Regions from separate parts of the Flavonifractor sp. An91 genome, predicted to be linked through region 2. Evidence: a T-box and tRNA genes for the amino acid it is inferred to sense, from the RefSeq annotation. Region 2 holds a T-box; the other holds one or more tRNA genes.
What was found. A T-box is a leader RNA that pairs with one kind of tRNA and senses whether it is charged. The one in region 2 lies ahead of B5G42_RS03975 (valine--tRNA ligase), so its partner is inferred to be a tRNA-Val.

Region 1: it has a tRNA-Val gene. The T-box ahead of B5G42_RS03975 (valine--tRNA ligase) is inferred to sense a tRNA for this amino acid. The anticodon was not compared.

Annotation. Positions count from the first base shown of each region.
Region 1 covers NZ_NFHA01000005.1:10,059-21,655, reverse strand. Annotated here, with positions in the region: gene B5G42_RS04670 (FeoA family protein) at 9-221, opposite strand; gene B5G42_RS04665 (zinc dependent phospholipase C family protein) at 493-1,338, opposite strand; gene B5G42_RS04660 (stalk domain-containing protein) at 1,491-2,210, opposite strand; gene B5G42_RS04655 (ABC transporter ATP-binding protein) at 2,465-3,166, opposite strand; gene B5G42_RS04650 (ABC transporter ATP-binding protein) at 3,179-4,030, opposite strand; gene B5G42_RS04645 (branched-chain amino acid ABC transporter permease) at 4,023-5,114, opposite strand; gene B5G42_RS04640 (branched-chain amino acid ABC transporter permease) at 5,125-5,997, opposite strand; gene B5G42_RS04635 (ABC transporter substrate-binding protein) at 6,173-7,375, opposite strand; gene fabG (elongation factor P 5-aminopentanone reductase) at 7,518-8,240, opposite strand; tRNA gene B5G42_RS04625 (tRNA-Val) at 8,364-8,439, shown strand; gene B5G42_RS04620 (S-layer homology domain-containing protein) at 9,118-10,158, shown strand; gene B5G42_RS04615 (hypothetical protein) at 10,456-10,875, opposite strand; gene B5G42_RS04610 (DAPG hydrolase family protein) at 10,934-11,597, opposite strand, start outside.
Region 2 covers NZ_NFHA01000004.1:50,399-61,995, forward strand. Annotated here, with positions in the region: gene B5G42_RS03925 (hypothetical protein) at 1-71, opposite strand, end outside; gene B5G42_RS03930 (M56 family metallopeptidase) at 68-970, opposite strand; gene B5G42_RS03935 (BlaI/MecI/CopY family transcriptional regulator) at 967-1,359, opposite strand; gene B5G42_RS03940 (serine proteinase) at 1,470-1,814, opposite strand; gene B5G42_RS03945 (GtrA family protein) at 1,913-2,320, opposite strand; gene B5G42_RS03950 (glycosyltransferase family 2 protein) at 2,304-3,269, opposite strand; gene B5G42_RS03955 (sigma-70 family RNA polymerase sigma factor) at 3,421-4,131, opposite strand; gene spoIIAB (anti-sigma F factor) at 4,128-4,571, opposite strand; gene B5G42_RS03965 (STAS domain-containing protein) at 4,587-4,892, opposite strand; gene B5G42_RS03970 (hypothetical protein) at 4,986-5,720, opposite strand; gene B5G42_RS03975 (valine--tRNA ligase) at 5,899-8,532, opposite strand; T-box leader at 8,579-8,791, opposite strand; gene pyrB (aspartate carbamoyltransferase) at 8,835-9,893, opposite strand; gene B5G42_RS03985 (putative ABC transporter permease) at 10,097-10,639, shown strand; gene B5G42_RS03990 (hypothetical protein) at 10,684-10,896, opposite strand; gene B5G42_RS03995 (gamma carbonic anhydrase family protein) at 11,014-11,541, shown strand; gene B5G42_RS04000 (hypothetical protein) at 11,538-11,597, shown strand, end outside.

The DNA.
Region 1 (11,597 bases), on a different contig from region 2:
TGCTCCTCTCAGATCATGATTCGTCCGGCCATATTCCGGTCCAGGGCGATGCGGCTATCCTTCACCTGCACGATCAGGTTCCCGCCTAGCTGGCTGACCACGGTGACCGTGGCATCCATCACGAAGCCCAACTCGGCCAGGTGCTGGCGGAGCTCATCCTTTCCCGTGATCTTCCGGATGGTGACCGGCTCCCCCTGTTTTGCCAATGTCAGCGGCATCATGGTTCTTCCCTCCCAACGGCGGCCGGGCCGCCTGCTTTCCTTGGTGATATGTTAGATTAGTTGTCGCTAACCCCTTTGAACGAGTATGAGTTTACACCAACTAACCATCCTTGTCAATCCCTTTTTCGAAAATTTTTCCTCCGCCCGGTCACCTTTCTGCTGGAGGCGGTGGACCCGTCTTAAAAAAATCGGGCGGCCATAAAGGCCGCCCCTACGAGGTATCTTGTGTAGGGGCGACCTTTATGGTCGCCCGTATCATGCTGGAATCGCTTCAGGAGAGGGAGCCGCCCAGCACCGCGGTCCAGGTTTTCTCCCCTGTCTGGGGCGTGCCCTTGAAATCCCGGTCAAACCAGGCGGGCACCGGGGCGTCCTCCCGGATGGCCTGGAAAAAGGCGTCGATCTGCTGGGTGGTCTCGTCCACCGCCCCCTCCAGCAGCCGGTCCAGGTCGGCGCTGCTCTCCAGGGAGGCGGGATGGGGGGTCTCCTTCAGGGCCACGTCCTTGGCGGACTGGATGGGCAGCATCCGGCTCACCGCGCCGATGACCTTGCCCCGGCGGGTGCCGCAGGAGCGGGCAAAGAAGCCCAAGTAAAAATTCATGGCCCGGTAGGCCCGGCGGACCTGCCGGGGAGAGGCATGGATATAGGCACAGGCAGCGGCGTCCCACACCTGGCTTCCCTTCTGGGGCGGGGTGGGCAGATGGGCCTGGCTGACGGTATCCAGGCCGTCGCTCTCCATCAGCATCCGGTCGAACTCTCCCTCCATGGCCATGTGGGAGATGGGGCCGTCGGCGGCCCGCTCGTCCACATAGCCGTGACAGGCGCTGTCCAGGGCCAGGTGGCACAAAAATCCGGCGCCGTAGCCCACCGACATGGGCACACCTTCCTCAATGGCCTGACGAAGCCGCTCCACGGCGGGCAGGGCGGAATTGCGGTGCATCCGCACCCCCTCCCGGCGGACGGCGTTGGGCCGGATGGGCTGATAAAAAAACAGCGGGTCGGGGCCCAGACAGCCCAGATCAAAGGCCTCCCGCTCCTCATCAATGACCTGGGCCAGAGGCTGAGGCAGCCCGCCCAGTACTTTATCTCCAAATTTTAGATGCGCGTAGTAATTTGGCATAGTTCCGTCGATTCCCTCCTGTCACAGTCCATAGCGATCCATTATATGTGTTTATTGTATCACGCTGTGTCAGGGAGAGAAAGCAGAAAAATGTTAAATCTTTTTCCATATAAAAAGGAGCGCGCCGCTGCGGCGCGCTCCTTTGGGTGGATTCAGGAGAAGGAGATATCGTAGATGCCGAACTCATGGTTCCAGCCGCTGGTGCCCTCCACGTTGAGAGTCTCCAGCCGCACATTGGCAGCGTGGTCCAGGGGGATGGTGATGGTCTGGGGGGCGTCGCTCCAGTCAATGGTATAGGTCTCGGCCAGCTCGCCGTCCAGGTACACGTCCAGGCTGATCTTGTACTCCTTGGAGCCGTCCACATGGCCGATGGTAAAGGTCATGGTGTCATACTGGAGGTTGGTGTTCCAGATGGCGTAGCCCTCATTCTTGTAGCCGCCCGACATCTGGACACCCTGAGCAATTTTGTTGCCGGAAATGGTCATATAGCTCTTGGGATCGCTGCCGTCAAAGATTTTGGTATTGGTGCTCACCTGATAGGGGGGCAGCTTCTTCATCCAGTCGGTGGCCTGGCCGGGCACCTCGCCCACATAGACGGTGGCGGTGCTGCCGTCCCAGGTGACCTCCTTGCCCAGAGCCTCACCGATGGCGCGGACAGGCAGATAGGTGGTGCCGCTGCTGGCAAAGGGCTCCACAACCTTGCCGTTGGCGTCCTTGGGGGTGACCTCCACCCCGTCCACCACGATCTTGATACCCATGTAGTTGGCTTCGATCATCTTGGTGGTGACGGTACTGGCCGCCACAGCCGTCCCGCACAACAGGGCGGCAACAGCAGCGCCAGCCAGGATACGTTTACGCAGCGTCTTTTTCATACAGATTTCCTCCCTTTTTGATCTCCGCTCCGGCATGGAGGGCGGTTTCTTCCAAAACGGCTCTGGCCGGTTTGTCAGGGCCTGTTTCAGACAGCGCGGTCCGGAAGAATATGCTCGCTGCATATCCCTCCCCTTCCAGACATTCCAATATTTACCACATCATTTTACCACACTAAATTTAGTTCCGCCATAGCTTTTCTTAAAAAAAGCGCGCTGCAAATTGCAGCGCGCTTTCTCTCTCGTTTTATTGGGGCTTAACCGCCCAGGTAGGCCTTCTTCACCGCCTCGTCGGCCAGCAGCTGCCGGCCCGGACCGGTCAGGGTCACCCGGCCGGTCTCCAGCACATAGCCCCGGTCGGCCACGCTCAGGGCCATCTGGGCGTTCTGCTCCACCAGCAGAATGGTGGTGCCCGCCTTGTGCAGCTCCTTGATGATGTCGAAGATCTGCTCCACCAGGATGGGAGCCAGACCCATGGAGGGCTCATCCAGCATGAGCAGCTTGGGGTTGGACATGAGGGCACGGCCCATGGCCAGCATCTGCTGCTCGCCGCCGGACAGGGTGCCCGCCACCTGCTTGCGGCGCTCTTTCAGCCGGGGGAACTGGGCGTACACCCGCTCCAGGTTGGGGGCAATAGTGGAGTTGGGCTGGGTAAAGGCGCCCATCTCCAGGTTCTCCTCCACCGTCATCTGCTGGAACACCCGGCGGCCTTCGGGCACCTGGGCCAGGCCCTGAGCCACCAGCTTGGAGGCGGGTACCGCCTGAATGGGCTTGCCCATAAACTCGATGGAGCCGGTGCGGGTGTGGAGCAGGCCGGAGACGGTCTGGAGGGTGGTGGTCTTACCGGCGCCGTTGGCGCCGATGAGGGTGACGATCTCCCCCTCCTCCACGTGGAAGGAGATGTCTTTCACGGCGTGGATGGCGCCGTAGTACACGTTGATGTTCTTGACGTCCAGCAATACCGCCATGGCTTATACCTCCTTCTGGTCGCCCAGATAGGCCTTGATGACCTCCGGGTTGTTCTGGATCTCCGAGGGGGTGCCCTTGGCGATGATCTGGCCGAAGTTGAGCACGCAGATACCCTCACAGATGCCCATAACCAGATTCATGTCGTGCTCGATGAGCAGAATGGCGATGTGGAAGGTATCCCGGATCTTGACGATGTTGTCCATCAGCTCGGCGGTCTCGGAGGGGTTCATGCCCGCCGCCGGCTCGTCCAGCAGCAGCAGAGAGGGGTTGGTGGCCAGGGCACGGACGATCTCCAGCTTGCGCTGGGCGCCGTAGGGCAGGCTGCCCGCCTTGGCGTTGGCCAGATGCTGCATATCGAAGATGCTCAGCAGCTCCAGAGCGCTCTCATGGGCCAGCTTCTCCTTCTTCCAGTAGCTGGGCAGACGGAGGATACCGCTCCACATGGGGTAGCGGACATGGTTGTGCAGGCCGATCTTTACGTTGTCCTCCACCGTCAGGTTGTCGAACAGGCGGATGTTCTGGAAGGTACGGGCGATGCCCGCCTTGTTCACCTGAACGGTGGACATATTGTGGGTATCAATGCCTTCCAGCAGCACGGTGCCCCGGGTGGGCTGATACACCTTGGTCAGCAGGTTGAACACGGTGGTCTTACCGGCGCCATTGGGGCCGATGAGGCCGGCGATCTCGGTGCGGCCGATGGCCATGTTGAACTCATTCACGGCGGTAAGGCCGCCGAAGTCGATGCCCAGGTGCTGGCACTCCAGGATGGGGGTCTGCTTGATGTCGCGCTCGGGGATAATATTGGGACTGGGCACCGGGACCAGCTTGGTCTCGGGACGCTTGGGTTTACTCATGGCTGACGCCTCCCTTCTCGGCCGGCTGTTCCGGCGACTTGCGGAATTTCTCCTTGATGCCGTTGAAGAATCCGCGCATCACCGGGTTATTGGTGGCGATCATCACCAGAATGAGCACAATGGCGTACACCAGCATCCGGTACTCATCCAGGTTGATGGCACGCAACAGCTCGGGCAGGTAGGTGAGGAAAGCGGCGGCGATGATGGAGCCGCGGATGTTGCCGATACCGCCCAGCACCACGAACACCAGCACCAGAATAGAGGTGTTGAAGTCAAACTTCTTGGGGGCCACGGAAGAGAAGTTCATGGCGTAGAGCACGCCCGCGGCGCCCGCCATAACGGCGGAGGTAACGAAGGCCATCAGCTTGTACTTGGTAGCGCCGATGCCCACGCTCTCGGCGGCGATGCGGTTGTCCCGCAGGGCCATAATGGCCCGGCCGGAGCGGCTGTTCACCAGATTGAGCACCACAGTCAGGGCAATGAGCACCAGGATAAAGCCGGCGGTGAAGGAGGCCAGCTTCACGTTGGTGGTGAAGCCCATGGGCCCCTTCAGGATGGCCTTGCCGCCCTCCTCCAGGTTGAGGGCCATCTCATTCTCCAGAGAGAAGTGGAGGCCGTTCTTATCCACGCCCACATAGAGCACGTTCATGATGTTGCGGATGATCTCGCCGAAGGCCAGAGTCACGATGGCCAGGTAGTCACCCCGCAGACGGAGCACAGGCACACCCACGATGACGCCGGCAATACCAGCCAGCACCGCGCCCACGATCATGGCCACCACCAGGCGGACCGCTCCGTTGGGAATGGCATCCTGGAGGGACATGGCGGTCACTACGCCGGAGAAGGCGCCCACGCTCATAAATCCGGCGTGGCCCAGGCTCAGCTCACCGGAGATACCTACCACCAGATTGAGGGACAGAGCCATGACGATATAGGCGCAGATGGGCACCAGCTGGCCCTGCAGAGAGGAGGACAGCATATCGCCCGCATTGAGCACCTGAAGGATCACAAAGGCCGCAATGACAATGGCGTAGGTGATGGTGTTGTTGATCAGCCGTTTCCGGCCGGAAGTCAATTTCTTCATATCCCTCACCTCACACTTTCTCGCGGACGGTCTTGCCCAGCAGGCCGGCGGGCTTCACCAGCAGCACGATGATAAGCACCGCAAAGACCACCGCGTCGGAGATGTTGGTATTGATCACCTTGGCAAAGGTCTCGATGATACCCAGCAGGATGCCGCCCAGCATGGCGCCGGGGATGGAGCCGATGCCGCCGAACACGGCAGCGGTAAAGGCCTTGATGCCGGGCAGGGAGCCGGTGGTGGGCATCAGAGTCCGGTAGCTGGAGCACAGCAGCACACCGGCGATGGCGGCCAGAGCGGAGCCGATGGCAAAGGTCATGGAGATGGTGCGGTTGACGTTGATGCCCATGAGCTGAGCGGCCGCCTTATCCTCGGAGCAGGCCCGCATGGCCTTGCCCATCTTGGTCTTACTGGTGAACCAGGTGAGGGCCAGCATGATGATGATGCAAGCCAGTACGGTAACCAGAGACACATAGGTGATGTTCACACCGGAGATGGGCAGGGAGCCCTCAGGGATGACGGGGGTAAACACCTTGGGATCGGCGCCCCACAGCAGCAGGGCGGCGTTTTGCAGGAAATAGCTGACGCCAATGGCGGTGATGAGCACCGCCAGGGAGGACGCCTGACGCAGGGGCTTGTAGGCCAGTCCTTCGATGACGACGCCCAGGACGGTACATACCACCACAGCCAGCAGTACGCCCACCACAGGGGGCAGATTAAAGCTGCCGGTGGCAAAGAAGGTCACATAGGCGCCCACCATGATGACGTCGCCGTGGGCAAAGTTCAGCATCTTTGCGATGCCGTACACCATGGTGTAGCCCAGGGCGATGATGGCGTAGACGCTGCCCAGGCTGATACCGGTGATCAGATTATTGAGGAAGCTCAAACCATTCACCTCTCTACTTGTTTTCTCTGTTCTGTGTATGGCAGAAACATCGGCGGTCCTGCGGGCTGCCGATGTTTCCACCATACATCCGATTGGGGATACATGGGGAAAAGCGGGCTGCCGGGTCCCCCCGGCAACCCGCTTTCATTTTCTATGTCAGCGGAAGCTGATGCACTTACTGGGTGACGTACACGCCGCCCTCGACCTTGACCACCACGGGAGCCTTGGAGACCTCGCCGTTGGCAGACCAGGTCATGCCGGTGCCGGTCAGGCCGTCCACGCTGAAGTCGCTGGAGGTGAACTGAGCGATCAGAGCCTCGCAGATCTCCTCGGCGCTCATGTCGGCGGTAACGCCGGCAGCGGTGCAGGCCTCATAGATGGCGTACATACAGTCGTAGCCGTCAGCGGCGAACTGGTTGGGGATGCCGCCGTAAGCAGCCTCATACTCGCTGACGAAGGTCTTGGTGCGCTCGTCCTCGCCCCAGGCGTTGAAGGGAGTCATGAGCATCAGGCCCTCGGCCAGGCTCTTGTCAAAGCCCTCCAGGTCCAGGATACCGTCCATACCGTCGCAGCCGAAGAAGGTGGGCTCATAGCCCATGCTCTTGGCCTGGGACAGGATCAGGGAAGCGGGGGTGTAGTAGATGGGCATGAACACCAGATCGGCGCCGGCGTCCTTGGCGGCAGACAGCTGCACGTTGAAGTCGGTGTTGGTGTCATCGGGGAAGGTCTGAACGGTCACAACCTCCAGGCCGATCTCCTTGGCAGTGGCCTGGAAGGAGTTGTAGATGCCGGTGGAGTAGGCATCGCCGTTGTTGTAGATGACAGCGACCTTGGTACCCAGGTTGTTGTCCTTAATATAGTTGGCGGCGGTCACGCCCTGGTTGGGGTCGGTGAAGCACACTTGGAACACGTTGTCCTTGCCCGCAGTCACGTCGGTGGAAGAGGCAGAGGGAGTCAGCTGGAAGTAGCGGTCGTTATAGGTCTCGGCAGCCACGGCCACGCAGGGGTTGGTGGTGGTGCAGCCGTAGATGATCTTGGCGCCGTCGTCCTTCAGCTTGCCGTAGGCGTTAACAGCCTTCTCAATGTCGCCCTCGTCGTCCTGGGAATTCAGGGAGAACTGCAGGCCGCCCAGATCGTTGATCTCCTCAATGGCGATTTCGGCGCCCTGCTTGGTGGCCAGGCCGTAAACAGCAGCGGAGCCGGTCAGGGGGCCGATGCCGCCGATCTGAATGGTGCCTTCGGTGTTGCCGCTGGTGGTTTCATTGCCACCGGCGGGGGTATTGGCGGAGCCGCCCTCGGTGCCGCCGCCGCAGCCGGCCAGCATGGAGAAGCTGAGCGCACCCGCCAGCGCAAGAGACAGGATGCGAGACTTTTTCATCGTTCATTCCTCCTTCAAGAAGTTGTTGACAATTATATGCGTGTCGCCGGAAATTGTCAACCTCAAAAATGCACAAGGGCCGCCCCTTGGCAGGCAGCCCTTGTGTGAAGTATGAACAATTTATGAACGTAGGCAGGCATTTTCAGATAATCAGTCCGCCATTGGGGGACAAAACCTGTCCCGTGATAAAGTTTGCAGCGTCGGAAGCCAGATACCACAGGGCCTCCGCCACATCCTCCGGCCGGCCGATGCGCTCCAGGGGGGTCTCCTCCGCCAAAGCGGCCAGATCCTCGGGGCCCAGGTTGCCGTTCATCTCGGTATCAATGACCCCGGGAGACACACAGTTCACCGTGATCCCAGAGGGCCCAACCTCCTTGGCCAGAGCCTTTGTAAGCCCGATGACAGCAGCTTTTGCGGCAGAATAGGCCACCTCGCAGGAACCTCCCACCTGTCCCCACATAGAGGACAAAGTCAAAATTTTTCCCGCCTTGCGATGAATGAAATGAGGCAGCGCCGCCCGGATGGTGTAGAACATTCCGTCCACATTAACGGCAAACATCCGCCGCCAATCCTCGTCCGTCAGATCGCCAAATAATTTCTGCTGGGCAATGCCTGCGTTGCATATCAGAATGTCAAGTTGACAAAATTTATCCAACACATTGTCAACCATATTCCGTACCTGGACCGAGTCTGACACGTCGGCCTGGACCGCCCAGCCGCCGATCTCCTCCGCCAGAGCCTCCGCTTTCTCTCTGGAGCGGCAGTAGTTGACCACCACCCGGTCCCCCCCGGCGGCAAACCGCCGGGCCGCCGACGCGCCGATGCCCCGGCTGCCGCCGGTAATGAGAACCACCCGTCCTGCCATACCATTTCCTCCTTGTTCACGGCGTTTTCCTCAGTATACCAGCCCTTTCCGGCCTTGAAAAGAGAAATTTCAAAAAAGTGTTGACAAGCACCTTTCTTTTCGCTATAATAGTCCATGCTGTTCGGACGATTAGCTCAGCTGGTAGAGCATCCGCTTGACGTGCGGGAGGTCACAGGTTCAAGTCCTGTATCGTCCACCAGAATAATCCCCTGAAGCCGCAAGGCTTTGGGGGATTTTATTTTTTCAGAAAAGAAAGGTTTTAACCTTTTCATCAAAGTTAAGGCGGCACGATATACCGCCGCTACCTTATAAAATAGAAAACGCCGTCAAGAGGCATATTTTACCGGCGGAGGATGCCCATTTCCCGTCCCGGGCAAGGCGGCCATCACCCCGGGCAAAGAGCGCGCCGGTTCCTCTCCAGCCGTTTTCCTGAAGCCACACACCGCGAGAAGCTGCGCAATCAGTCCGCCGGTTGGGTGGAAGAATCACTGTCACGGATAACGCCATATATGAATGTGTCCAACTAAATTTCCCGCACTTCCTCACAGGCCTCTATTCTCTGGGCCGCTTTCTTCCGCATCTGTCTGAAACTATCATGGTAGGATGGATCACGCCCTATCCGTACAAGCACATCAGCCGGCGGAATTCCTGCCGCCTCTTTCCGAACATTCAGATAACTGTCCCACAGGCCGCGGCTATGATCCGCTCGCCCCCCGGTCTTGTTGTGCCGCTCCTTACGTTGGCGGCGGTTAAAAGAAAAAATTTTTATTGTATAATATGTACAGAAAAAAGCTTCAGCGCCCGCTATGTCAAATTCCAGGGCGTAGCCTTCAACGGCAGCCAATATGACATTCAGGAATTCCTGGTTTGCCAGACTGTGGATAAAACCGCTCTGAACGATCTGCTGGCCAAGGCAGAGGAGATCGTGACGGAGGAGGGGCTGGACTTTACCAGCACCGGGCTGGAAGGCGACCTGTTCCAGGCCGTGGTCTATGCCCACGCCCTCAGTGGCAGTCCTCTGGCCACCATTGAAGAGGTGACCGCTGCTGTGGCCGCTCTGGAGGATGCCATGCAGGCTCTGGAGAATGCTACCACTCCCTCTACCTCCTATGCCATCACCGTGGAGGACAGCGATAACGGCACCGTAACTCCCAGCCGCACCCGCGCCCCCAAGGGCCTCACCGTCACCCTGACCGTGAAGCCTGACGAGGGCTACAAGCTGGATACCCTCACCGTCACCGACAAGAACGGCGATGAGGTCAAGCTCACCGACAAGGGCGACGGCAAGTACACCTTCACCATGCCCGCCTCTGCCGTTACTGTGGAGGCCTCCTTCACCAAGGACGATACCCCCGTGGACACCGGCCTGCCCTTCACCGACGTGAAGGCCGACGACTGGTTCTATGAGGCTGTGAAGTACGTCTATGACAACAAGCTGATGGACGGTACTTCCACCACCACCTTTGCCCCCCTCATGACCACCAACCGTGCCATGATCGTCACCATCCTGTGGCGGCTGGAGGGCCAGCCTGAGACCGACGCCACCCTGTCCTTCACCGATGTGGAGAGCGGCGTGTGGTACACCGACGCTGTGAACTGGGCTACCTCCAAAGGCATCGTCAAGGGCTACAGCGACACCATATTTGCTCCCAACGACACCGTAACCCGCGAGCAGCTGGCCACCATCCTGTACCGCTATGCCGAGTACAAGGAGTATGACGTGTCCGCCAAGGGCGACCTGACCACCTTCACCGACGGCGCCGATACCTCCTCCTGGGCCGCTGAGGCCATGGAGTGGGCGGTAGGCTCCGGGCTGCTGTCCGGCAAGGGCGGCAACGTTCTGGATCCCACCGGCACCGCCACCCGCGCGGAAGTGGCGCAGATCTTCATGAACTTTGCGCAGGGTCTGCAGAAGTAAAGTTCCATGCCGGCAAGGGCGCGCTGCATCAGCAGCGCGCCCTTGTTGTTGCCAAGAACGTGGTCTGTCCCCCTCTGGACAAGATGTCCACCACTGAAGGAGACCGCTTAACCCTGGGGCATTGGCGATACCATTCAGTCAGACAAGGCGGACCAGGCCACCCACAGCGGCTGCCCGCCCCGGTATCGGAGCGGGCAGGCAAGCCGTTCCAACGTCTCCTCCGCCTGCCGGAGGAGCTTTATGGACAAAAGCAGCCCCTCCGTACCGAACGGAGGGGCTGACGGTTATGTATGCAGTTCAGTCCCGGGTGCACAGCGCCTGGGCGCCCTTGATACACAGGGGGAAGAAGATCAGCGCGGTTATATAGGCCACCAGGAAGATAGCGGGCACTTTGGTGATCCAAAAACCAAAGAACCCCGTACCCAGCAGAAAGCCCACTTCACAGAACATCAGGATGGAGCTCATCAGCAGCACCAGCAGCAGCACGATGAAAAAGATCCGCACAAAGTATGCTCCGATACTTTCCATTTTCAGGTGAAAGGCCTTGACAAAGAAATTGCCAAAGGCAGGCAGGTCAATGAGCGTCTCCAGCGTCAGATTCAGGCAGAAACCGTAAACCATACCAACCACCAGGGCGGGAACATTCAGGTTATTGTTGACTGCCAGGTTGAAGATGGTCACCGCCAGGGTAATGAAAAAGGCCAGAAATACATTCATTACTACAGGAAAATCTTTCTTCTTACACATAATTCTTCTCCTTTTCCGTCTGTTCCGCTTACCAGCGGTCTTTCTCTTCGGCGTAGAGGGAGGGCAGGATGGCGGCCAGATGGCCGAATTCCTTCAGATTATGGGCAAACAGGCCCATGGGCGCCACCGGGGGCACGCTGACGCCGTCGGGCAGCAGCTTGACCACCTGGCCGTCCACCAGGCCGTAGCCGATCCAGAAGCGGGAACGCAGCTCGATCCCGCCCTCGATCTCCCTAACCATGTGGGTCATGATGGCGGCCACACCCTGGCCGGGTACCGGTCCATGGCCGTTGGCGCACATCATAGTGGCGCAGGCGGGGGTACCAACTTTGGACTCGTCGTATCCCAGCTCATGGGGATAGCGGAAGTTCAGGATCAGCTCGTCGGGACCGCCTCCTATGTCCTCCAATACATGGTGAACGGTGCCCCAAGTTTTTTCCCGCATAGGCACGCTGGGGTCCAGCACCTTGTCCGGATTCTGCTGACGGGCGTAGAAGTGGTCCTCCGGGTCCCAGATGCGGTAGCGCATATCGTTCAGGCCGTGCCAGGCAAACCACCACTCAAACATCTCAGGAGTGACGCCGGGCATCTCAGTGCGGTTGGCCAGATAGCCGGTACCGTTTGGCATCACACAGTAGCCGGTCTCACAGGGCAGATAGCCGGGCAGGAACAAATCGTTGCGATCCTCAATC
Region 2 (11,597 bases):
CGGAGTCGTCCCTCGGTCTCTTTGGCCGAGCCGCTCATGGCTGTGGACAGCCGGGTCTTTGGTAATGTCATGCTTTCTCCTTTCTCAGGGCAGCCACGGCCTGCAAAATCGCTCTGCCGTAAGCGGCGTGTTCCTCCTGGGGCAGCCGCTTCAGGGCCCCCTCGTCGCAGGCCAGCTCAGTATCCCGCTCCACGGAGCGCACCATCAGCCACACCAGTGGATTGAACCAGTGGACGGCGTTCACCCACAGCACCAGAGTTTTCAGCCAAATGTCCCGGCGGCGGTAGTGAACCAGCTCATGGAGCAAGGCGTAGCGCAGTCCTTGACCTCCGGCGTCCTCTGGCAGCAGCAGCACCGGCCTGAACAACCCCGCCAGCATGGGTACCGCCAGCCCGGGGCACAGGCGCAGCCGTGGCCTGCGCTGGAGGGAGAGGCTGTCGCACAGTCCGTTGAACAGGCGGATAGTGCCCGCATCCTCCGCCGGGCGGCACCACCGGGCCAGGTATCTTTTAAACCGGAAATGGGCTATGAGATTCCACCCCAGCACTGCCGCACCACCGGTTACCCATAGGGCCAGCAGAATACCGCCCACCGTGATGGGGGCGGGCTGGGTCTGCTCTGTGGGCAGAACCTCAGGCGCAGGGGTGGAGACCGGGACAGACGAGGGTGCCGCAGATGGAGCCGCCGTCTGAACCGGCTGGGAGGGCTGAGCCGCACTGGGCCGGGGTGTCCGCATCGGCTGGTAGATCACCCGGTCCGGCGGCACCTGGATCTGTATGGGAGCGGTCTCTGCCCCGGCGGGCAGCAGCGGCAGGGGGACCGCCAGTCGGAGGGCCAGCAGCAGCCAGGCCCAGCACCGCCACCTGGCACCGTATCGTCCCCGGGTCAGTTTGGCCAACACCACCAACAGCAGGATTACCGCCCCGCCTCCCAGGCTCACGCCCGCCATGGAGGTCAAAAAGTCTGTCATCTCTGCTTCTCCCCGCTCAGTTTATCCAGCAGATCCCGCAGATCGTCCAGATCCCGCTCCTCCAGGCCATTTCTGGCCAGGGCCGCCAGGAAGTTCCGGGGAGAGCTACCGTACAGTTTGGAGAGCACCGCCTGGCTGTCAAAGGCCAGGTAGTCCTCCCGGCTGACCAGCGGGGTGTACAAGTTGCTCTTTCCCTCCCGGCGGACGGCCACAAAGCCCTTCTCCGCCAGGCGGGTCAGATAGGTATTCACCGTATTGGAGGCCCAGCAAAAGCCCTCCAGGGCGGTCTCCAGGGCAGAGCGTGGGGTATCCGGCCCCGAAGCCCACAGGGCTTTCATCACTTCTAACTCGGTATCGGGGAGTCGTTTCATCTCTATCACCAACTTCATTTGTAGTGGATATCATTATACTACATTTGAAGTGGATATTTGTCCAGTTACAATCCAGTTACAGGCATAAGAAAAGCCCTCTGCCGAACCGGCAGAGGGCTTTGGTTGTTTTATTCCTCGGTATGATCGCGGGCAGCCTGAGCGGCAGCCTGGGAAATATCCTCGTCGGACAGGGTCCCGTCCTTCTTGATCTGAGCGATACGGGCCTTGTTCTCCTCAATGTTGATCTTGGCGGTGGTGATCCGCTGGCAGAGGGCGGCGTAGCCCGGCTCCGGCGCACCTCCCCGCTCGGCATAGTAGAGCTTGCCGATCTCCAGATAGGCCTTGCGGATGGCGTCCTCCTCTCCGGAATTGTTGAGGGACAGCTTGGTGATCTCCATCAGCTGCTTGGACTTGGCCATGCCGGCCCGACCCAGGTCGGTGGCTTTATCCTTCAAATCATCAAAAAAGGCCATTTTCCTACCTCCTTGCGGTATAGTGGCTGAAATGCTGGCCCTATTCTACCCCCATTTTCCGGCGGACGCAAGAGAACGCCGGGGGATTTCACATAAATTTAATGCTTCTTTTTCTGGAAGGCAAAGAACCGCTGGCCGAAATAATTGAGGATGGTGTACAGGGCCATACCGCCCAGCTTGGTGAGGCGCTCTTGCCAGATGGGATCCATGCCGGTATTACCCAGCACCCAACCGGCGATGGGCTGGGCCAGGGCATAGGCAATCACATAGCACACCGCCACGTTGATGGCAAACTTTACCGCTGAGCGCAGGAAGGTCTCCTCACTGTGGAAGGTAAAGTGGCGGTTGAGGAAAAAGCTCATCACTGCGCCCGCCACATAGGCGATGGCGGTGGAGGGCCAGTAGCCCAGCCCCTCCAGCAGGAACATGAGCACCATGGACAGCAGGGTATTGCCCACCCCCACCAGCAGGAACTTGGGGATAGAATTATCAATCAGCTTTGCCATGCTTGTCCTCCAATACCTCACGAATCAGGAACCGGGGCCGCTCCTTAGTCTCCAGATAGACCTTGCCGATGTACTCACCAATGACGCCCAAAGAGAGCAGGATCAGTCCCCCGATGGCCCACACGGAGCAGATCAGACTGGCCCAGCCCAAAATGGTCTCACCCATGGCCCAGCGGACGATGGAGTAGATGAGCATGGCAATACTCACCAGAAACACCAGGAAACCCAGGCCAGTAATCATGCGGATGGGCTTCACCGACAGGGAGGTGATGCCCTCCATGGCAAAGGAGAGCATCTTTTTCAGGGGGTACTTGCTCTCACCGGCAAAGCGCTCTCCCCGCTCATACTCCACAGTACCGGTGCGGTAGCCGATCATGGGCACGATCCCCCGGAGGAACAGGTTGACCTCCTTGAACTGAGCTAACCCCTCCAGGGCCCGGCGGGACATAAGGCGGTAGTCGGCGTGGTTGAACACCGTCTCCGCCCCCATGGAGTTCATCAGCCTGTAAAAGCCCTCGGCGGTAAAGCGCTTGAAGAAGGTGTCCTTCTTCCGGGAAGAGCGCACGCCATATACGATGTCACACCCGGCATAATACTGCTCCACCATGGCGTCCACCGCATCGATGTCGTCCTGGAGGTCGGCGTCCATGGAGATGGCCATGTCGCACCGCTCCTTGGCGGTCATCAGCCCTGCCAACAGGGCGTTCTGATGGCCCCGGTTGCGGCTCAGGTCCACGCCGGAGAAGATGGGGCTGCTCTGGTGCAGCTCCTCAATGAGCTGCCAGGTCTTGTCCTTGGAACCGTCGTTGACAAAAAGAACCCGGCTCTCCCGGGAAATAGTTCCGGCAGCCATCAGGGCCTCCAGCTTTTCTTTCAGCCTGCGTGAGGTCTCTGGCAGCACTTCTTCTTCGTTGTAGCAGGGAACGACAATATAAAGAATATCTTCCATATCAATCCATCTTCCTTGCGTTTTTTGTTCTGTTTGGTCATTATACTCCCTTTGGACGAGAAAAACCACCATGAAGTTCCTCTCATCCAAACAAAGTCATGCTCAGCACAGGACAAATACACGCCAGCCTCCCTCAGCTTGTCCGCATCCCTCACTCCTCCAGTTTCTTTCGCAGCCGCTCCACCGCCCGGCGCTCAATGCGGGATACCTGGACCTGGCTCACCCCCAGCACCCGGGCCGCCCGGTCCTGAGTCATGCCCCGGTAGTAGCGCAGCAGGATCACCTGCTGCTCCCGGTCAGGCAGGGCGGCGATGGCGGTACGCAGGGCCTCACGCTCCACGATACCCTCCTCGATACCCTCGGTGCCCAACACACTCTCCAGGGTCAGGCCGTCCCCCGTCTCCATCTGGAGGGAGGCCACCGGCAGCCCCGCCTCCTCAGCGGCGGCAATCTCCTCCGGCTCCAGCCCGGTGGCCTCGGACAGCTGGGACAAGGTGGGTTCCCGGCCCAGGGATACCGACAGCCGTTCCCTGGCCGCCCGGATGGCCATCCCCCGCTCTTTCAGACCGCGGCTGACTTTAATAGCGCCGTCATCCCGTAGGTAGCGCCGGATCTCACCGGCGATCTTGGGCACGGCATAGGTGGAGAACTGACAGCCAAAGGCGGGATCGAAGCCCCGCACCGCCTTCACAAAGCCCAGGCAGCCCAGTTGATACAGGTCCTCCGGCTCCACCCCCCGGCCGTAGTAGCGGCGCACAATGGACCAGATCAGCCCACCATTCTCCTCAATGAGCCTGGCGCAGGCCTCGTTGTCCCCCCGGCGGGCCTCCTCCAGCAGGTCGGGGGTATCCGCCACATTCATTGCGCCCCTCCCAGCCGGCGGGAGATCCTGCGGCGCATGGTCACCACCGTTCCCTTCCCCGGGGTGGAGCGTACCTTCACTCCGTCCATAAAACTCTCCATAATGGTAAAGCCCATACCGCTGCGCTCCTCTCCGCCGGTGGTAAACATGGGGCGTCGGGCCTGCTCCACATCGGAGATGCCCACGCCCTTATCCTTGATCTGGATCTCCAGGGTGTGGTCCTCAAAGAGCCGCAGCCGCATCTGCACCGGCCCCAGCTTGTCCGGATAGGCGTGAACGATGCAGTTGGTCACTCCCTCGCTCACCGCCGTTTTGATATCGTTGATCTCCTCCAGGGTGGGGTCCAGCTGAGCGGCAAAGCAGGCCGCCGTGGTACGGGCAAAGCCCTCGTTGGCCGACCGGCTGAGAAAGACCACCGTGGCCTCATTCATCGGTTTCATTATGTACTTCCTCCGTCATTCAAATTTGATCAACCGGTCCAGCCCGGCTGCCCGAAGCACCTTGCCTGCCTGCTCAGGCACATGGACCACCTCCATGGTCCCTTCCAGCTCGCTCATCCGTCGGCTGGCCCGCAGCAGTACGGCGATCCCCGAACTATCCATAAAGCTGACGCCCCCCAGATCCACCGTCAGATGACGGGGCATGGTCAGGTCGATCTGCCGTACCAACTCGCCTAAAATCTGTCTGGCCCGGTGGTGGTCCACCTCGCCGTCAATGGCCGCGTACAGCGCCCGATTCTCTGCTTTGCAGGTCACTGCCATGGCATATCCCCCCTGTACAAAAAAATCGCAGTATACCAATTTTTGGTATACTGCGATCCTATCACAGATGGGGTATATATTTTGTCGAAGGACTCACCGGACCAGGGAAAAATCGGTAAAGATCCACTTCTCCCCCACTTTTTCGTAGGGGAAGTCAAACGTCAGGGTATCCACCACCGCGCCGTCCTGCTCCGGGTCCAGCACTTCCACCGTCACCCGGACGGTACAGCGGTTTGGGTCTCCGTCCCGCAGGACCTGGGCGGTCTCGGCGCCTCTGGTAATGTCGGTGCCCCGGCCGCCGTCCTGGACGTAGAGGACGCCGTCGATGTCCACATACTGGGTTCCGTCATAAGGCAGCAGCTTTTCCACCAGATCGTCGGAAAAGAGGCTCTTGAGGTAACCCCGCAGGCTGACCGTGCTGTCAATGCCGGGATAGTCTACCCGATAATAGGTGGCACCGTCTACCTCGCGGCTGTCCGTTTCATCAAAGGGCAGGGGCTCCACCTGGAACCACCAGAAGGCCTGCACCGCCGCCCGGTAGGCGGACAATACCTCCTCATCGTTAGGTCCGTCATAGGCCGTGGGGGTAGGCGAAGGCTCCGCAGAGGGCTCCGGCTCCACAGAGGCCGTAGGTTCCGGCATAACAGTGGGTTGGGCCGTGGGGGTAGGTGAAGGCTCCGCGGAGGGGGTAGGTTCGGCGCTCTGCTCCACCTCAGGCGTGGATGCGGCACTGGGCAGCGCGGTAGATACCGCCCCGGTATCCTGACAGGACCCGGTACATCCGCCCAGCAGCAGCAGTACCGCCAGCAATGGGATCAGTCTTTTCAACGCTCCAACCTCCTTTCCACGGCCTGGGTCAAACTGGGCCGTACAATATTACTGTACATTTTATCCGATTCTGCTCTGGAGCACAACCACAGTTGTGTAACAAAGTATGACAATATGGGCACAGAAACGCCGCCATCCGCGTTCGATGGCGGCGTTTCTCTGTTTTTCGAGAATTTTATCAGCCCAGCGCAGCCGCAGATTCTTCCAGCTTGACCAGCAGAGCCTTCAGCTTATTCGCCCGCTCCCGCTCGGCCTCCACTACCTGGGCGGGGGCCTTGTTTACAAAGCCGGGGTTATTCAGCTTGGTCTCCAGCTTGTCCAGCTCCTTGCGGTTCTTGTCCAGCTCCTTCTGGATGCGGGCCTTCTCCTTCTCCAGATCCACCAGCTCAGCCAGGGGCAGATACAGCCGGGCCGCATGGGTGGCGATGGTCACCATACCCTGGGCGTCCACCGTATCGGTGGCCTCCACCACCTTCACGTCGCTGGCATAGGCCAGACGCTTCAGGAAGGGAGTGCCCTGGTGGAACACAGCCTGCTCCAGGGTGGAGACGGTGAGCTGCGCTTTCTTGGAGGGGGGCACGTTCATCTCGGCCCGACGGGCACGGATGGCCCGGATGGCGTCCATGATGAGCTCCATAGCCTTCTCTTCCTCGGGGAAGTCCAGGTTGGCGTGGTGCTCCGGCCACTGCTGGAGCATCAGGTAGTCGCCCTCATGGGGCAGGGCCTGCCAGATTTCCTCGGTGATGAAGGGCATAAAGGGATGGAGCAGCTTGAGGATCTGGGTGAGCACATAGCACAGCACCTGCTGAGCCCGCACCTTGGAGTCCTCGTCCTCGCCCTGGAGGCGGGTCTTGGTCAGCTCGATATACCAGTCGCAGTAGGAATCCCAGATGAAGTCGTACACCTTCTGGGCGGCCACGCCCAGCTCGTAACGCTCCATATTCTCCGTGATCTCGGGGATGACGCTGTTCAGCTTGGACAGGATCCACTTGTCCTCCAGCTCCAGCTTCTCAGGCAGCTGGCACTGGTCGATGGTCAGGTTCATCATCAGGAAGCGGGAAGCGTTCCAGATCTTGTTGGCAAAGTTGCGCATGGCCTCGCACCGCTCGGTGTAGAAGCGCATATCGTTTCCGGGGGAGTTGCCGGTGACCAGGTTGAAGCGCAGGGCGTCGGCGCCGTACTGGTTGGCCATCTCCAGGGGGTCGATGCCGTTGCCCAGGGACTTGGACATCTTGCGGCCCTTGTCGTCCCGCACCAGGCCGTGGATGAACACGGTGTGGAAGGGGGGCTTGCCGGTATGCTCACAGCCGGAGAAGATCATGCGGGCCACCCAGAAGAAAATAATGTCGTAGCCGGTGACCAGCACGTCGGTGGGATAGAAATACTTGTAGTCCTCGGTCTCCTCAGGCCAGCCCAGGGTGGAGAAGGGCCACAGGGCAGAGGAGAACCAGGTGTCCAGCACGTCCTCCTCCTGCTTGATGTTGTGGGAATGGCAGTGCTCGCACTCGGTGGGATCGTCCTCGGACACGGTGATGTGACCACACTCCTGGCAGGTCCAGGCGGGGATCTGGTGGCCCCACCACAGCTGGCGGGAGATACACCAGTCATGAACGTTCTCCATCCAGTTGGTGTAGATCTTGGAGAAGCGGTCGGGGACGAACTTGACCTCACCCTCGTTGACCACCCGCAGGGCCTCCTCGGCCAGGGGCTTCATCTTGACAAACCACTGGGCGGAGATGAGAGGCTCCACGTCGTTGTGGCAGCGGTAGCAGGTGCCCACGTTGTGCTGGTGGGGCTCCACCTTGACCAGATACCCCTGCTCCTCCAGGTCGGCCACAATGGCCTTCCGGGCCTCGTAGCGGTCCATGCCGGAGTAGCGGCCGTAGCCCTCCACCACCTTGCCGTTGTCGTCCAACACACGGATGGTCTCCAGGTTCTGCCGCAGGCCCACCTCAAAGTCGTTGGGGTCGTGGGCGGGAGTCATCTTCACGCAGCCGGTGCCGAACTCCATGTCCACATACTCGTCGGCCACAATGGGCATCTCACGGCCCACCAGGGGCAGAATGCACTTTTTGCCCACAATGTCCTTGTACCGCTCGTCGTTGGGATTGACCGCCACGCCGGTGTCGCCCAGCATGGTCTCGGGCCGGGTGGTGGCCACGATAACATAGCGGCCCTCCTCCCCCTGGATGGGATAGCGGATGTGCCAGAAGTTGCCCGGCTTGTCCTGATACTCCACCTCGGCATCGGACAGGGCGGTAACGCAGTGGGGACACCAGTTGATGATGCGGGAACCCTTGTAGATCAGGCCCTTCTTGTACAGGGAGACAAACACATGGCGGACAGCCTTACTGAGGCCCTCGTCCATGGTAAAACGGGCCCGGGACCAGTCGCAGGAGGCGCCCAGTTTCTTCTGCTGCTCCACAATGCGGTTGCCGTACTTGTGCTTCCAGTCCCACACCCGCTCCAGGAATTTCTCCCGGCCCAGGTCGTAGCGGGACAGGCCCTCGTTCTTGCGCAGCTCCTCCTCCACCTTGATCTGGGTGGCGATGCCGGCGTGGTCGGTGCCGGGCACCCACAGGGCGGCGTAGCCCTGCATCCGCTTGAAGCGGATCAGGATATCCTGGAGGGTGGAGTCCATGGCGTGGCCCATGTGGAGCTGGCCGGTGACGTTGGGGGGCGGCATGACGATGGTGAAGGGCTTTTTATCGGGATCACGGTGGCCCTCAAAGCAGCCGTTTTTCTCCCACATCTCGTAGACGCGGCCCTCCACCTCCTGGGGTTCATAGACCTTGGGAAGTTCTTTCTTCATCTGTTACACTCCTTTTCGGGGCAAAAAAGGTTCGCCCCAAGCTGTTGCTCAGGGCGAACCTGTTAGTCCGCGGTACCACCTGAATTTCCTCAAATGAGGACACTCATTGCCTCTGTAACGGGAGGATTCCGCCGCCCCCTACTGTGGTTCAGGGGCAGAGCTCTGGGACGACCTTCCCCCCACCGCCGGAGAGCCTTGCACCAAACCGGCTCCTCTCTGTACCTTTCGCGGGGGTACTCCTTCCCATCTTAGCCTTTGGGACATAGTATATGCACTTTTCGGGAAAATGTCAAGCCTCTGGCTTACCGCAGTTCCTTGTCGCAGTAAGCGCAGCAATCCACGCCGCCGTTCTGCTTCACCAGGGGGGGCAGGTAGTGCTCGGTCTGGGTGATGCAGTTAGGGTTGGAGCACACCGGCTTGGTACCGATCTCCACCGCGCCGGGGCTCATACGGTCCTGATTAGCCAGGTCGGTGAGCAGCGCCATACGGGCATACATACCATAGCGGGCCTGCTCAAAGTAGACCGCCCGGGGATCGTCGTCCACGTCGATGGCGATCTCGTCCACACGGGGCAGGGGATGCATCACCAGCAGGTTCTTCCGGGCCCGGTCCAGCTTCCGGCGGGTGAGGACGTAAATGCCCTTGCACCGCTCGTACTCCAGGGGGTCCACAAAGCGCTCCCGCTGGATACGGGTCATATAGAGCACATCCAGCTGGGGAATGACGGCCTCCAGGCCGGTGACCTCGGTAAACCACATATCATTCTCCCGCATGAAGGCCCGCATATATTCGGGCACCGCCAGCTCACGGGGAGCAATGAGGAAAAACTTGATGCCCTTGAACTTGGCCAGGGCCTTGATGAGGGAGTGAACGGTACGGCCGTTCTTCAGGTCACCGCACAGGCCCACGGACAGACCGTCCACACCGCCCCGCAGGCGGGTGATGGTGGTCAGGTCGGCGGTGGTCTGGGTGGGGTGCATATGGCCGCCGTCGCCGGCGTTGATCACCGGTACATCAGAGTAAAGAGAAGCGGCCTTGGCTGCGCCCTCCTTGGGGTTACGCATGACCACCACATCGGCGTAGCCGGACACCATCTTGATGGTGTCCTTCAGGGTCTCGCCCTTGGCGGTTGAGGTAGATTTAGGATCGGCAAAGCCGAACACGGTACCGCCCACCCGCAGCATGGCGGTCTGGAAGGAAAAGTTGGTGCGGGTAGAGGGCTCATAGAACAGGCTGGCCATCACCCGCCCCCGGCAGGCGTCCATAAAATCGGCGGGGTGGTCCATAATATCACTGCACCGCTGGTACAGGGAATCCCACTCCGCCCTTGACAGGTCTCCAAAGTCGATCAAATGCCGCATGACGCTTCATTTCCCCTTTTGAATTTTTTCTATCGTATCATATTCCCCCCCGTTCCGGCAAGAGCAGAATGGACAAATTTCCTACTTTTTTCCCACTCCTCCTTGACATCTACGCCGTTCAATCTGCCCGGCTCTGTGTAAAGACTGACAGGGTATCCTTTGCTCAGGTTATGCCCACACTAAAAAGCAAAGGAGGCTATGCCATGTCGCTGTTTTGGATCTTTCTAATTTATAGCTTTGTCGGCTTTCTCATCGAGGTAGGCTATGCCCGGCTGAGTGGTGAATCCAAGCAGGACCGGAAGTGCCGCCTGCTTCTTCCCATCTGCCCGGTCTATGGGTTGGGCGCGCTGGGTCTGCTCCTGCTGCCGGAGTGTGTGCGGGCCCAGCCGCTTCTGCTGTTCCCCGCCGCGGTTCTGATCTGTACGGCGGCAGAGCTTCTGGCGGGTCTTTTTTATGAAAAAGTCTTTCTGGTGTCCTTCTGGGATTACTCCCATTTGCCCCTGCATCTGGGCCGGCACATCTGCCTCCGTTTCTCCCTGTACTGGGGCGCATTGACTCTGGCCCTCTATTATTTGCTCCATCCAACGATTGCCTGGCTGGCTGCCGCCATTCCAACCTGGGCCACACCACCCGCTGCGGCTTTGTTGTGCGTAGATACGGTACTCACCGCCCTTCTGCTGCGCCGAACACGGGATACCGGTTCTCTACGCTGGTATGTCCGGCTGTTCCGACGAAAGCCAGCGTGAAAAACGCCCCCTTTCAGATTTTTGTATCTGAAAGGGGGCGTCCCTCATGCCCGTCTCAGGTCATTCAGAGTCTCGTCAATCTTCTTCTGGGATACGTAAGCCTGGGCTACCGAGAGGATCTGCTCCAGGGTGATGGAGCGGGCAGCCCCCAGGATGGGATGCTTGAATAGCATAGGGAACCGGCGCTGAAGCACCGCCCGGCTGCCCGGATGGTCCAGCAGCTCCCCTACTGTAATCTGATTGCGTTTGAGTTCCATGCGCTCACCTCCACCCCAGTCTATGCGCCAGTGCCGCAGATTTGACTTGCGGGCTGATGTGGGGCAGACTATAATGGTGTGCATACCATATATCCGGATAAGGAGGCCCCACTTTCTATGATCCATTCTCTGGATAACCATGTTCCTCAGCTCCACCCGGAGGCCAGAATCGCCGCCAATGCCACCCTTGTGGGCAAGGTATCTGTCGGCCCCGCCGCCAGCATCTGGTACGGCGCGGTTCTGCGGGGCGATGAGTGCTCCATCCGCCTGGGCGCAGGCTCCAACGTGCAGGACCAGGCGGTGGTCCACGGCGACCCGGACTTTCCCACTGTCATCGGTCGGGATGTAACTGTAGGCCACGGCGCCATCCTCCATGGATGCACAATAGAAGACGGATGCCTCATCGGTATGGGCGCCATCCTGCTCAACGGCTGCGTCATCGGTGCAGGCAGTCTGGTGGCGGCCGGGGCGCTGGTCACCCAGAACACGGTAATCCCGCCGGGCAGCCTGGTGATGGGTTCCCCTGCCAAAGCGGTCCGGCCCCTGCGCCCGGATGAGCAGGAATCCCTGCCCCACTCCGCCCAGCTCTATCGGGAGCTGTCTGCGGCCCAACTTCCCGCTGTCGGTCAGGAGGTAACAACATGAAAAAAGAGCATCACCCCAAGGGACAGCGCCGACAGGCGCTGAAAGAAGAGGTAAAG